2 regions of the Clostridium sp. 'White wine YQ' genome follow, and region 2 is predicted to be linked to the other one. Evidence: a T-box and tRNA genes for the amino acid it is inferred to sense, from the RefSeq annotation. Region 2 holds a T-box; the other holds one or more tRNA genes.
The links. A T-box is a leader RNA that pairs with one kind of tRNA and senses whether it is charged. The one in region 2 lies ahead of tyrS (tyrosine--tRNA ligase), so its partner is inferred to be a tRNA-Tyr.

Region 1: it has a tRNA-Tyr gene. The T-box ahead of tyrS (tyrosine--tRNA ligase) is inferred to sense a tRNA for this amino acid. The anticodon was not compared.

What each region holds. Positions count from the first base shown of each region.
Region 1 is NZ_JAQYUU010000001.1:81,148-87,496, reverse strand. It holds gene recD2 (SF1B family DNA helicase RecD2) at 1-1,214, opposite strand, end outside; gene nagA (N-acetylglucosamine-6-phosphate deacetylase) at 1,436-2,572, shown strand; gene metK (methionine adenosyltransferase) at 2,648-3,823, opposite strand; SAM riboswitch class I at 3,917-4,020, opposite strand; tRNA gene PTZ02_RS00445 (tRNA-Tyr) at 4,157-4,242, opposite strand; tRNA gene PTZ02_RS00440 (tRNA-Thr) at 4,249-4,323, opposite strand; tRNA gene PTZ02_RS00435 (tRNA-Val) at 4,350-4,425, opposite strand; tRNA gene PTZ02_RS00430 (tRNA-Tyr) at 4,452-4,537, opposite strand; tRNA gene PTZ02_RS00425 (tRNA-Thr) at 4,544-4,618, opposite strand; gene PTZ02_RS00420 (hypothetical protein) at 4,900-5,496, opposite strand; gene yyaC (spore protease YyaC) at 5,651-6,181, shown strand.
Region 2 is NZ_JAQYUU010000003.1:294,155-300,503, forward strand. It holds gene PTZ02_RS13585 (sensor histidine kinase) at 1-405, opposite strand, end outside; gene pdxR (MocR-like pyridoxine biosynthesis transcription factor PdxR) at 541-1,989, opposite strand; gene PTZ02_RS13595 (D-alanine--D-alanine ligase) at 2,029-2,919, opposite strand; gene tyrS (tyrosine--tRNA ligase) at 3,016-4,224, opposite strand; T-box leader at 4,271-4,552, opposite strand; gene PTZ02_RS13605 (2-hydroxyacid dehydrogenase) at 4,614-5,585, opposite strand; gene PTZ02_RS13610 (MDR family MFS transporter) at 5,638-6,349, opposite strand, start outside.

The DNA of each region.
Region 1 (6,349 bases), on a different contig from region 2:
AAAAAGCTCCTTTCTTCTTCATCAGAAATACCCATTTCCAATAGTCTGTGAATAGTTTTAGCTTCCTTTCCAGTAGACTCACTCATTCTTTTAGCGGCTCTGCCAGTTGGGGCACCTAATACTACTTTATATGCTGACTTTTCAAAAATACTAATTATACATTTAATAATAGTAGTTTTTCCTGTTCCTGGCCCCCCTGTAATTATTTCTATTCCATTTGTAAATGCCCCCATTATGGCATTTTTTTGTGATGGTGCGAATTTAATATCATTAGCGCTTTCAAATCTTGATATTTCATATTCTATATCTGTATTTATTTTTTGGAAGTTTGCAACTGACAGGGTCAATATTCTTTTAGTTATACCTATTTCGCAATAATAATAAGGTAGAGTAAAAACACATTCCTTATCCTGTATTTTTTCTAAAACTAACTTTTGAGCTGCACAAGAATTAATTAAATTCTGAGTTATCACTTCCTCAGAAACAGTCAAAACTTCCCTTCCCTCTTTTATCAACTTTTCTTTTGGCATATATGTATTTCCATTTGCACAAAATTCATTAATTACATACTTTATTCCACTCTCTATTCTAAATGGAGAATCTGCCTCAATTCCAATACTTCTAGCAATTTTGTCTGCTGTTTTAAATCCTATTCCTGAAATTTCTTCACAAAGCAGGTATGGGTTCTCCTTAACTGCTGCAATAGAATCACTTCCAAGTGTTTTATATATTTTAATACACTGATTGGTAGTAACTCCATGACTTTGAAAAAAAATAATTATATTCTTTAGTTCCTTTTGCTCTTCATATGACTCTTTTATTAGAAGAAACTTTTTCTCTCCAATTCCTTCAATTTCTCTTAATCTATCTATATTCTTGTCTAAAATATCTAAAGACTCTTCACCAAATTTAGCAATAATTTTCTTTGATGTAATTGGCCCAATTCCATATATTACACCTGAAGATAAGTATTTTTCAATGCCTTCAACTGTATTAGGCACTATTTCTTCACATTCCTCTATCTTTATTTGTCTTCCAAAGCTCGGGTGCAAGACCCACTCTCCTTTTATCTTTAAGTTTTGTCCTTCCTTAATATAAGGTACAACACCTACTGCTGTAAAAGTTGTGGTTCCATTTGAAAGCTTTGCAACCATATATCCATTATCTTCGTTATGAAAAACTATACTTTCCACAACTCCACTTACTTCTTCCATAACATCTCTCCTGCTTAAGTATAACTATAGGGTTTTTCATGAGAAACTTAATTTATTAATTAAACATAAAACCCTATATAATTCAACTATTTAACTTATATATTATTTATCAAAGAATTATATATACTAAGATTATACCACAATTTATACTATTTAAATCGCTCTTTAATAGTTGACTGAAATAGTATTTGAAGCTATTCTATTTTTAGGGGGTGACATTAATGTTAATTAAAAATGTCAATATAATTTACTTAGATAAAATTGAAAAAGGTTCTGTTCTTATTGAAGACGGAAAAATAAAATCACTAAATCCCTCAAGCTATGATACTAATGAAATAATCGATGGCGAAGGATTATATCTATCTGCTGGATTTATAGATGTTCATATCCATGGTGCTGGTGGTTATGACACAATGAACGGCACCTTTGAAGCTATAAATGAAATAGCTAAAAATATAGTAAAGCATGGAACAACATCCTTTACTCCAACCACAATGACAGTAGCAGTTGAAGATATTCATAAATCAATGGAAGCAATATCATATGCTAAGACTCATGGTACTGATGGAGCAAATGTCTTAGGTGCTCACTTAGAAGGGCCTTTTATTAGCCCACAAGCTATAGGTGCACAAAATCCTAACTTCTTACAAAAACCATCAATTGAAACATATAACAATATGGTTAGTGGATTTGAAGATGCAGTTACTTCTATTACAGTTGCACCAGAAGTTGATGGTGCTCTTGAATTGATATCTTACTTAAATTCTAAAGGAGTAAGAGTTTCAGTTGGTCATACAAAAGCAACTTATAATGAAGTGGTTTCTGGTATCAAGGCTGGAATTTCTCATTCAACTCATTTATTCAATGCAATGACTGGACTACATCATAGAGAACCAGGAGCTATTGGTGCAATTTTTGATACGGATATTACTACAGAAACTATCTCTGATGGAATTCACATTGCTTACCCATCTCTAAGAGTGGCTTACAAAACTAAAACTACAGATAAGGTTTTATTAATTACTGATGCAATGGAAGCTTGTTGTATGCCTGAAGGAGAATATTCCTTAGGAGGTCAGCCTGTTTTTGTAAAGGATGGTGCTGCTAGACTTGAAAATGGAGCATTAGCAGGTTCAATCTTAACTCTTGATAAAGCTGTTAAGAATGTTTTTGATAATTCTAATTATCCTTTGTATGAAGTTGTTAAAATGGCTACTTATAATCCAGCTAGACACTGCAAAGTTGATAATAAAAAAGGCTTAATCAAAGAAGGTTTTGATGCAGATTTAGTTTTATTTGATGATAATATTAATATTAAATATTCAATTGTAAACGGAAAAATTATATTTAAAGCATAACAAACAAATACCCCCAGAATGTCAGTGACATCCTGGGGGTATTTCATTGTAAAAAACTATTACTTTAATTTTTTATTATAGTAAAGTTTTTATTTCTTCAACTCTGTTTAATTCTTCCCATGGAAGGTTTAAATCTGTTCTTCCAAAGTGACCATAAGCAGCAGTTTGCTTAAATATTGGTCTTCTTAAGTCTAGATCTCTTATTATAGCAGCTGGTCTTAAGTCGAAAACCTTATTTATGATTTCTACTATCTTATCATCAGCTATTTTTCCAGTGCCAAAAGTATCAACTTCTATAGAAACTGGTTTTGCAACTCCAATCGCATATGCTAATTCTATTTCCAATTTAGTTGCTACACCTGCAGCAACTAAGTTTTTAGCTACCCATCTTGCAGCATAAGCAGCACTTCTATCAACCTTAGTTGGATCTTTACCAGAGAATGCTCCACCACCGTGTCTTCCGTATCCACCATAGGTATCAACAATAATTTTTCTTCCTGTTAGCCCAGAATCTCCTTGTGGTCCTCCAATAACAAATCTTCCAGTTGGATTTATGTAATATTTTGTTTCACCGTCTAATAATTCAGCAGGTATAACAGCTTTAATTACATGTTCAATCATATCTGTTTTTATTTGTTCTTGAGTTACCTCTGGTCCATGTTGAGTTGAAATAACTATTGCATCAATTCTTTTAACTTTATCTCCATCATACTCAACTGTTACTTGAGTCTTTCCATCTGGTCTTAAATATTCTAATGTACCATTCTTTCTTACTTCTGATAATCTTCTTGAAAGTCTATGAGCCATTGCTATCGGTGCAGGCATAAATTCTGGAGTTTCATTTGTTGCAAATCCAAACATCATACCTTGGTCTCCAGCACCAACTGCATCAATCTTGTCCATATCCCCTTCTCTTGATTCAAGAGCCTCATCAACACCTTGTGCTATATCTGAAGATTGTTCGTCTATTGTAGTTAATACTGCACATGTTTCGCAGTCAAAGCCAAATTTTGCTCTATCATATCCAATCTCTTTTACTGTTTTTCTTACGATTTTAGGAATGTCCACATAACATGATGTAGATATTTCTCCCATTACCATAACCATACCTGTAGTAACAGTAGTTTCACAAGCTACTCTTGCATATGGATCTTTAGAGATAATGTCGTCTAATATTGAATCCGAAATTTGATCACAGATTTTATCTGGATGTCCTTCTGTAACTGATTCTGAAGTAAATAATCTTTTCATTTTTTTCTCCTTTCATTTAAAACAATACTCAGACTTTATTTTTCCAAAAAATAAAGTCTCCTCGATAAGAAGAGACTAATAATACTATTCTCTCTCTTATCTCGCAGAAATATAAATCCTGCAGGAATTGGCACCTTGTGTACACACAGGTTGCCGGGTTTCATCGGGCCCTTTCCCTCCGCCTCTCTTGATAAGAGTTATTTATTTTTACGCTATATGATTCTAACACTTTATATTATGTATGTCAATATAAAATAAGTCTATATAAAAATTATTTTTAATAACTTATTTTATTATTCTTTTAAATAAAAAAAGTAGACAAATGTCTACTTTTGGTGGAGGAGGACGGATTCGAACCATCGAAGCGATCACGCAACAGATTTACAGTCTGCCCCCTTTGGCCACTCGGGAACTCCTCCATATAATGGAGCTGGCAATAGGAATCGAACCTACAACCTGCTGATTACAAGTCAGCTGCTCTACCGTTGAGCCATGCCAGCATATTATTAATTTTTTATAGTTATAATGGTGGGCACAACAGGGTTCGAACCTGTGACCCCCTGCTTGTAAGGCAGGTGCTCTCCCAGCTGAGCTATGCGCCCTTATTTGTAAAAAATGATTAATTATTTGGTGGAGGAGGACGGATTCGAAACATCGAAGCGATAACGCAACAGATTTACAGTCTGCCCCCTTGGTCCACTCGGGAACTCCTCCATATAATGGAGCTGGCAATAGGAATCGTACATTCAACCTGCTGATTACAAGTCAGCTGCTCTACCGTTGAGCCATGCCAGCATATTATTAATTAATCATTATACACTTTATTATGAATACTATTTACAAATTATATACTATTCATTATTTACCTAACTACGTTGACCGACAATGAATAGTATAAGGGGATAACAAATAAGTTTCAACCCCTATATTTACTCATATAGCAAAATTAACTCTCTATTCCTTCATTATCCTTTATTATCCTTGTAATATATCTACTATATCAATAATCTCACATTTCTACAATAAGTTCAAGCTTCAGCATAGAAATTATAAAACCCAACTATTAAAATAGCATTTTATGTATCAATGTATTGCTCAATCTTGTCTGTATTTATATATGGATTAAGAATCCCCTTAACTTCGTTATATTCATTAGAATTTAGTCTACTTTTAAGTATCCTAAAAATTTCTTTTGCTCCATTAACTTCATCGTCAGATGCTAGTATCTGTTTAATCCTTGCAAAATCAAAGCTAGATAAGCGTTTTGCATAAAATAATAATTTAGCTTTGCTTGTCAAAGACATCTTACTTTCAATTGTACTCTTATCAACTTTAAATATCATTGCTGCTGTTAAAGCATCATCTTCATTATCTTTTACTTTCTTACTATTATCTGTGTAGCTTTTTTCAGGTATTACTTCCCCTTTGTCATCTTTGTCATCTTTGTCCTCTTTTTCTGCTTTTTTAGCTGGTTCCTCTTGTGTTTTAACATCTTCCTTTTTTGTTTCTTGTTTAGTACTTTTTTCAGAATTTGCTACCTTTTTTTCTGAAGTTTGCTTATTCACTTGTACACTGCTACCTTTTTCATTTTCGTTATTTAAAGGCTTCAATATAAAATACACACTAACAGCTGTAGCAATAATAACAATTATAGTTAGAATCTTTTTATTCATTTAATCACCTCACACTATTTAGTTTTATTGCCACTTTTTTATGTATTTATACTTTTTTTAATAAATTTAATATTCCCTTCATATATAGTATAGTACCTTTTAAATTTCTACTTAGGTTATACTTTTATTTCAGTTTTAAGAAAGGGGAATTTCTTTGAATAAGGTTAAAGTCTCATATAAAGACCCTATGTCCTATTATGAACTGGCATACTTTTTAAAAGATTATATTAATAATGAAACCATAATAATATGTATAGGTACAGATAAATGTATTGGGGATTGCCTTGGCCCAATGGTTGGAACCCTATTAATTGACACCTTACTTCCTATCCCTGTATACGGAACCTTAAACTCACCTATTCATGCATTAAATATAGACGACAAGCTTCAGGAGATATATGTAAAGCATCCTAACGCCTTAATTATAGGTATTGATGCCTGTCTTGGTGATACTGATTCTGTGGGTGAAATACACGTGAGAGATTACCCGATTCATCCTGGGAAAGGCGTAGGAAAAAAACTTCCTAAAGTAGGGGACGTCTCAATTATTGGTATAGTCGATACAAGTAATAATTCCGAAATTTTTTCAAATAGATCAATTCGACTATCCCTTATATTTGAAATGTGTAAAGTTATTGTTAAAGGAATTGTTCATAGTTATTATCTTTCATCAAGCACAAAATAAAAAATGGTCTAAAAAGTAAAAAAAGTTAATAGTTAAAGTACTAAATTATTAGTTATTACTTTAACTATTAACCTCAAAAATTTTAAAAAACTTAAAGGATGGTTAAAAAATCGTCAAAAAAGAATATAGTACTGATATTGCTAAAACCCTTTAATCATCCTTAATCTT
Region 2 (6,349 bases):
AATTGGAGCTACGCCTACAACCCAATATACTATTGAGTCAATGTTTTTTGTATATACTAACATTAATGAAATAACAAATACAAAAATATATGAAAATATGCTATTAAACTCATATATTATATCCATTAAAATTAAGATGAAAACTATACTGCCATAGCTTCCTGAGAAATTAAACAAATAATATGCCATTATAATTTCCAACATAAATGATGGTATTGAGTACGCTAGCTTCTTCGGAAATATAAAATATCTTAACTGATTGTTAATTATAAAAAACAATATGATAACTATATGATTTATTCCAAGCTTATTACTATTTTCTCTTATAAAAGAAAATAAGAATATTAGTATGTATCCATATCTTAAGAAAAGCATATACTTCTCTTTGTTTAGCTTTTCGAACATATATCCTCCCAATTTGCTATTATTTAAACTTATGAATTATTTTTCCTCTTATTATATACTTTAACATCAAATTACTATTTATTGCAAAAAAAGTTAATAAAAAGAGAGGCCTTAAATTGCCTCTTCCTAAAACATCTATTTATCTTCTAAAATTTCTTTTATAGTCTCTCCTATTATCCTAATTCCCTTTTCTATATCCTCCATGCTAACTCTAGAAAAACCTATTCTTAACGTTTCTGTCCCCTTATTATCCGTATAAAAAATATCACCTGCAGTAAATACTACCCCTTTTTTATAACACGCCTCTAGGACTCTTCTTGAATTAACACCTTTTAACTTTACGAAGATGTGAAGTCCACCTTCTCCCATAATATATTCATATGGGACGTATTCTTTTATTTTATCAAGAGTAAAATTATATTTTTCTCTATAGTGTCTTCTTACCTTTTTCACATACTTTCTAAAAGAATCGCTTATCATATAATTATAAAATATCCCTTGATCTAAAAAAGAAGTATGAATATTTCTTGTTCTTTTAACACTTTCTAAAGTGCTTATAAGCTTCTTATCCGCTAGAATCCAACCTAATCTCAAACCTGGAAATAGGATTTTAGAAAAACTTCCTATATAAATGACTCCATTTCCGTTGCTGCATAAGCTAGCTATTGGAGGAACATGAGAACTTGAATATAAAAGTTCCTCGTTAAAACCATCTTCTACTATTGGAACAGAGTATTCTTGGAAAAGCTCAAATACTTCCTTTCTCCTTTCACCCTTCATTACTATCCCAGTTGGATTATGGTAAGAAGGTATAATATATGCAAGCTTAGGAGGATTACTTCTTAATTCTTCTCTTAATTTATCTATATTAATTCCTTCCTCATCCATATCTACACCAACAATATCAAGCTCCCGTGCTCTCATTATCTTTAAAGCTGTATTATGAGTAGGATTCTCACAAAGAATTCTATCACCTGGTACTGTTAGCGAATTAATTACTATATCAAAACCCTCAGTAAAGCCATTTGTTATTAAGATTTCTTTCCCCTTTGTATTAACACCTTTGTTCTCCATATATTTCATTAGATATTCAATGAGAGCCTTATATCCTCTTGCATATCCATAATTTAATAATTTCTCACCTTCAAGGGACCATGCATTTAAAAAGGCTCTTTTAAATTCATCTAAATCAAATAAGCTTTCATCCGGTGCTATGCTCTTAAAAGAGATCATCCCTTTTTCCCAAGGAATCTCTGTTTTAATGATATCTAGTTCTTCACAGGTGTGGGCATAGCCATTAACCTTTGACTCCCAATCTATATTAAAGCTCTTTTCTGCTACTTTTTTATTAGATGTTACAAAGGTACCTTTTCCTTTAGTACTTTTTATTTTTCCCTCACTTTCTAGTATCTCATAAGCAGTTACTACAGTACTTCTGCTTACCCCCAATATACTACTTAATTCTCTTGTGGAGGGCAGTTTACTTCCATTTTGAAGAATTCCTTTTTCAATATTTTCTTTTATATGATTTTCTATTTGAATATAAATAGCCTCTTCTTTATTAAATTCAAAGGATGAAAAAATCAAATACAAACACCTCTTATACTCTAGGTTTTTTATCACTTACAAGGAGTATTCAATAATCTTATCTAATAACTCACTATACTCCATATTTACCCCTTTTGCACTTTTAGGGAATAATGAATTCTTCGTCATTCCTGGCAAAGTATTTAATTCCAATACATAAGGAATACCATCACTTACTATAATATCAATTCTAACATAAGCCTTGCAATTAAAAATATCCCAGCACTTTTCCCCAATTTCTTTCATCTTATTCTGCAAATCCTCAGTCAATTCTGCTATAGCTTTTTCAGAGCCTCCATCTGTATACTTAGAATTATAGTCATAAAACTCTCCACTAGCTTTTATTGATAGTATTGGAAATATCTCTCCATTTAAAACAGGTATAGTATATTCATTTCCCGGCAAATATTTTTCTACCATAACTTCTTTATCAAACTTTAATGCTTCAGTGATTGCTCTTTCAAGTTCCTGATTATTCTTCGCTAAGAAAGTTCCAACACTAGAACCACCACCATTAGGTTTAACTACAATTGGGTAACCAAGTTCTTTTATTTTTTCCAAGTCAAAAGGTTTATCTTTTCTTACTAAAACTTCTGGTGCAACTGCTATGCCCTCACTCTTTAGTATCCTTTTGGTTTGCTTTTTATCCATACATAAAGCACTGGTTAAAATACCGCAGCCAGAGTAAGGCATATTTATACTTTCAAGTATAGCTTGAACTGCTCCATCCTCGCCAAAAGCTCCATGTAAGGCAATAAAAATAAAGTCCATCCCTTTAACCTTCTCAATCAATTCCTCTTTTGCATCTATAACAATAGGGAATACCTCATATTTATTTCTATCTAAATATTCCACTATACCTTTTCCAGAATGTAATGAAACTTCTCTTTCTGAAGAAACTCCACCCATTAATACTCCTATTTTCATATATATCCCTCCTTTTTCTAATATTATTATATTAATCTCAGAAGGGATATTTAACGTCCACCAATTAAGGAGTTTTGTAAACAAGTGGTAAGGTTCTTATTGTACTCTCTTAAGCTTTAAAAAAATCTTCTTTCCAATTTGTATAATTGCTTCATCCTTTATATCAATGGAATTAATATTATTTATTTTATCGTTATTAACTTTTATTCCTCCTTGTTCCACTAGTCTTTTTACTTCCTTTTTACTTTTTATAATTTCATTATCTACTAGAATTTCAGCTAAATTTATTTCCTCTAATGTCACTTCTATCACATCAATGTCTTCTGGTATTTCTCTTTTTTGAAAAACTATCTTAAATCTCGCTTCTCCTTTTTGAGCACCTTCTTCCCCATGATATAGTTTTACTATTTCTTTTGCTAAAGACATCTTTATATCTCTTGGATTCACAGTTCCCTTTTCTAGTTTCACTTTTATATCACTTATCACATCTGGATGTATATCAGTAACTAGTTCAAAGTACTTGATTATTAGCGAGTCTGGAATTCTCATAGCTTTTTCAAACATTATTTCTGGTGCTTCATCAATACCTATATAATTTCCTAAACTTTTGCTCATTTTCTCTTTTCCATCTGTACCCTCTAATAGTGGCATAAATATTGTTGCTTGAGGTTCTTCTCCATAATGCTTCTGTAGCATCCTACCCATTAGGACATTAAATCTTTGATCAGTTCCTCCTAATTCAATATCTGACTTTAATTCTAATGAATCATACCCTTGCATCAATGGATAAAAGAATTCATGTATTGATATTGGCATATTACTTTCATATCTCTTTTTAAAATCTTCTCTTTCAAGCATTCTTGCAACTGTAGTTGTTGCAGCAAGATTAATTACATCTTGAAAGTTTAACTTTGATAACCACTCGCTGTTAAATCTCACTTCTGTTTTATCTTTATCTAATATCTTAAATATTTGTTCTTCATAAGTTTTGGCATTCTCTAGAACCTCCTCTCTAGTAAGGGCTTTTCTAGTTTTTGATTTTCCTGTAGGATCGCCAATCATACCAGTAAAATCACCTATAACTATAATTGCCTTATGTCCTAAATCTTGAATTTGCTTTATTTTTCTAAGAACTACTGTATGCCCTAAGTGTATATCTGGTGCACTTGGATCAAGCCCTAACTTTACAATAATTTGCCGTTTCTCTTTATTTGCTTTTAGTAACTTACTTTTAAGCTCCTCTAATCCTATTATCTCATCTGCCCCTTTCTCAATAATTTTTAATTGTTCTTCTAAATCATTCATTATATTTATACCTCCTTAAAATAAAAAAAGCTCTCATCCTTTATTAACAAAGGACGAGAGCATTACTCACGTGTTACCACCTAAATTCATTACTATTTCACAATAGTAACCTCTTCAAGTACGCCAATTATAAATTGGTTATACTCTAGCACTATAACGGGTGCAAAATCCGGAAACTGCCTACTAGATTTCTAGAGCTTTTAAAACCCTCTATCTTTCGGAGTACTGCTCAGAGATGTATTCACATTAACTTATCTTGCCCCTCTCACCTACCGGGAACTCTCTTTAAGACTCTGCTTATGCTACTCTTTCTCCTCAACGCTTTCATTTATGAATTTATATAATTCTATACCAAATTAAATTGCTTGTAAATACATTATTTAACTTTTCTATTTAAGCTCAGGAACTACATTAGGAGGTACTTCTCCTTGCACTCCCTTAACTAGGTTCTTAACTGCTACTTCAAACATATCTCTTCTAGTTTCTTCAACTGCAGAACCAATATGCGGAAGAGTTATCACGTTATTCATCTTTAGTAATGGATTATCCTTTTCTACTGGTTCTATTTCAAAAACATCTAATCCAGCCCCCAGTATTTTCTTATTTTCTAGAGCTTCTATTAATGCTTTCTCATTTATAGTTTGCCCTCTTGAGGCATTTATAAATATTGATGATTTTTTCATCAAATCAAATTCTCTGTAACTTATAAGTTCCTTAGTTTCCTTTGTAAGAGGTGTCATAAGCACTATAAAATCAGAAGTTTTTAATAGCTCATCAAATTCACAATATCTTACACCTAAGTTTTTTTCAACACCTAACTTTCTATTCCTATTATAGTAGATAACATCCATATCAAAGCCTAATTTTCCTCTTTTAGCAACAGCTTCTCCTATTCTACCCATTCCAATTATCCCTAAGGTTCTGTGATGTACATTTACTCCAAATAAATCATCATCCTCTTGAGGTTTCCACTCTCCATTTTTTACATATCTATCTAACTCAGGAATTCTTCGTGCTGAAGAAATAATAAGTCCAAATATTAAGTCTGCCACTGTATCATCTAATACATTTGGAGTATGAGTTCCAATAACTCCTCTTTTTTTCATAACTTCTAAATCAAAATTATTATAACCAACTGAAATATTGCTAACTATTTTTAACTTAGGTGCGCGATTTAATAATTCCTCATCAATCTTTGTCCCAACAGTTAATAACCCTTCTTTATCAGAAAGTCTATCTAATAATTCTTCTCTAGTTATCTCTAAATCCGAATCCCAAGTCTCTAAATCACAGTATTTTTCTAGATATTCTTTATTTTCATCTAGTATCTTTCTTGCTATAAAAACTTTTGGCTTATCCATCTTTATCCTCCTAGTTATATATGCTTTATTATAAGCTTATCGGAATACTTTGTTAATTAATTTCCTCTACAGCTTTATTTTTATTATCAGCAAATTCTAATCCAAACATAGAAATAGTTCCTATTATTGCTACAGATGCAATTACTACCCAAGAGCTCATAATGCTATGTGTCTCCATGAAGTTTCCCATTATCATTGGTCCAAAAGCAAAACCTGCTCCAGATATAATTGGTAATACTGAGCTTATCCTTCCTCTATGTGAAGCTGGTGTATGATTGGCCACAAATGCTCCATTATTTATAGCTATAAGTATTTCTCCAATTGTCATTAAAAATACTCCAAAGAAGAATAATGGCAATGCTTTTATAAATCCAAATAATCCAAAGGATAGTGCATATAATGCCCCTCCTATTGCCATAGTTTTAATTGGATTCAGTTTCTTTGTAATAGCTGTTAATAATGGAGTAAATGCTATAACTACAACTCCATTTAGGCCACCCATTAGTCCATAAATTCTAGCTCCATCTTGCCCTAAAATGTTTCCCATTTGTATAGGAAGTGCAAAACCCCATTGAGAATATGCAAAAGAATAAGCTAGCATTATTAAAGAGAATATAAGTAATATAGGTCTTTGTAATAGAACACTAATTGCAGATCCCTCAACATGGCTTTCTAGTGTCTGCTCTTCTTGAACGTTAACTTCTTCTTTTTTAATCATTGTCTCTTTTATAAATATTACAAAAAGACATAAAGAAATTAATGTT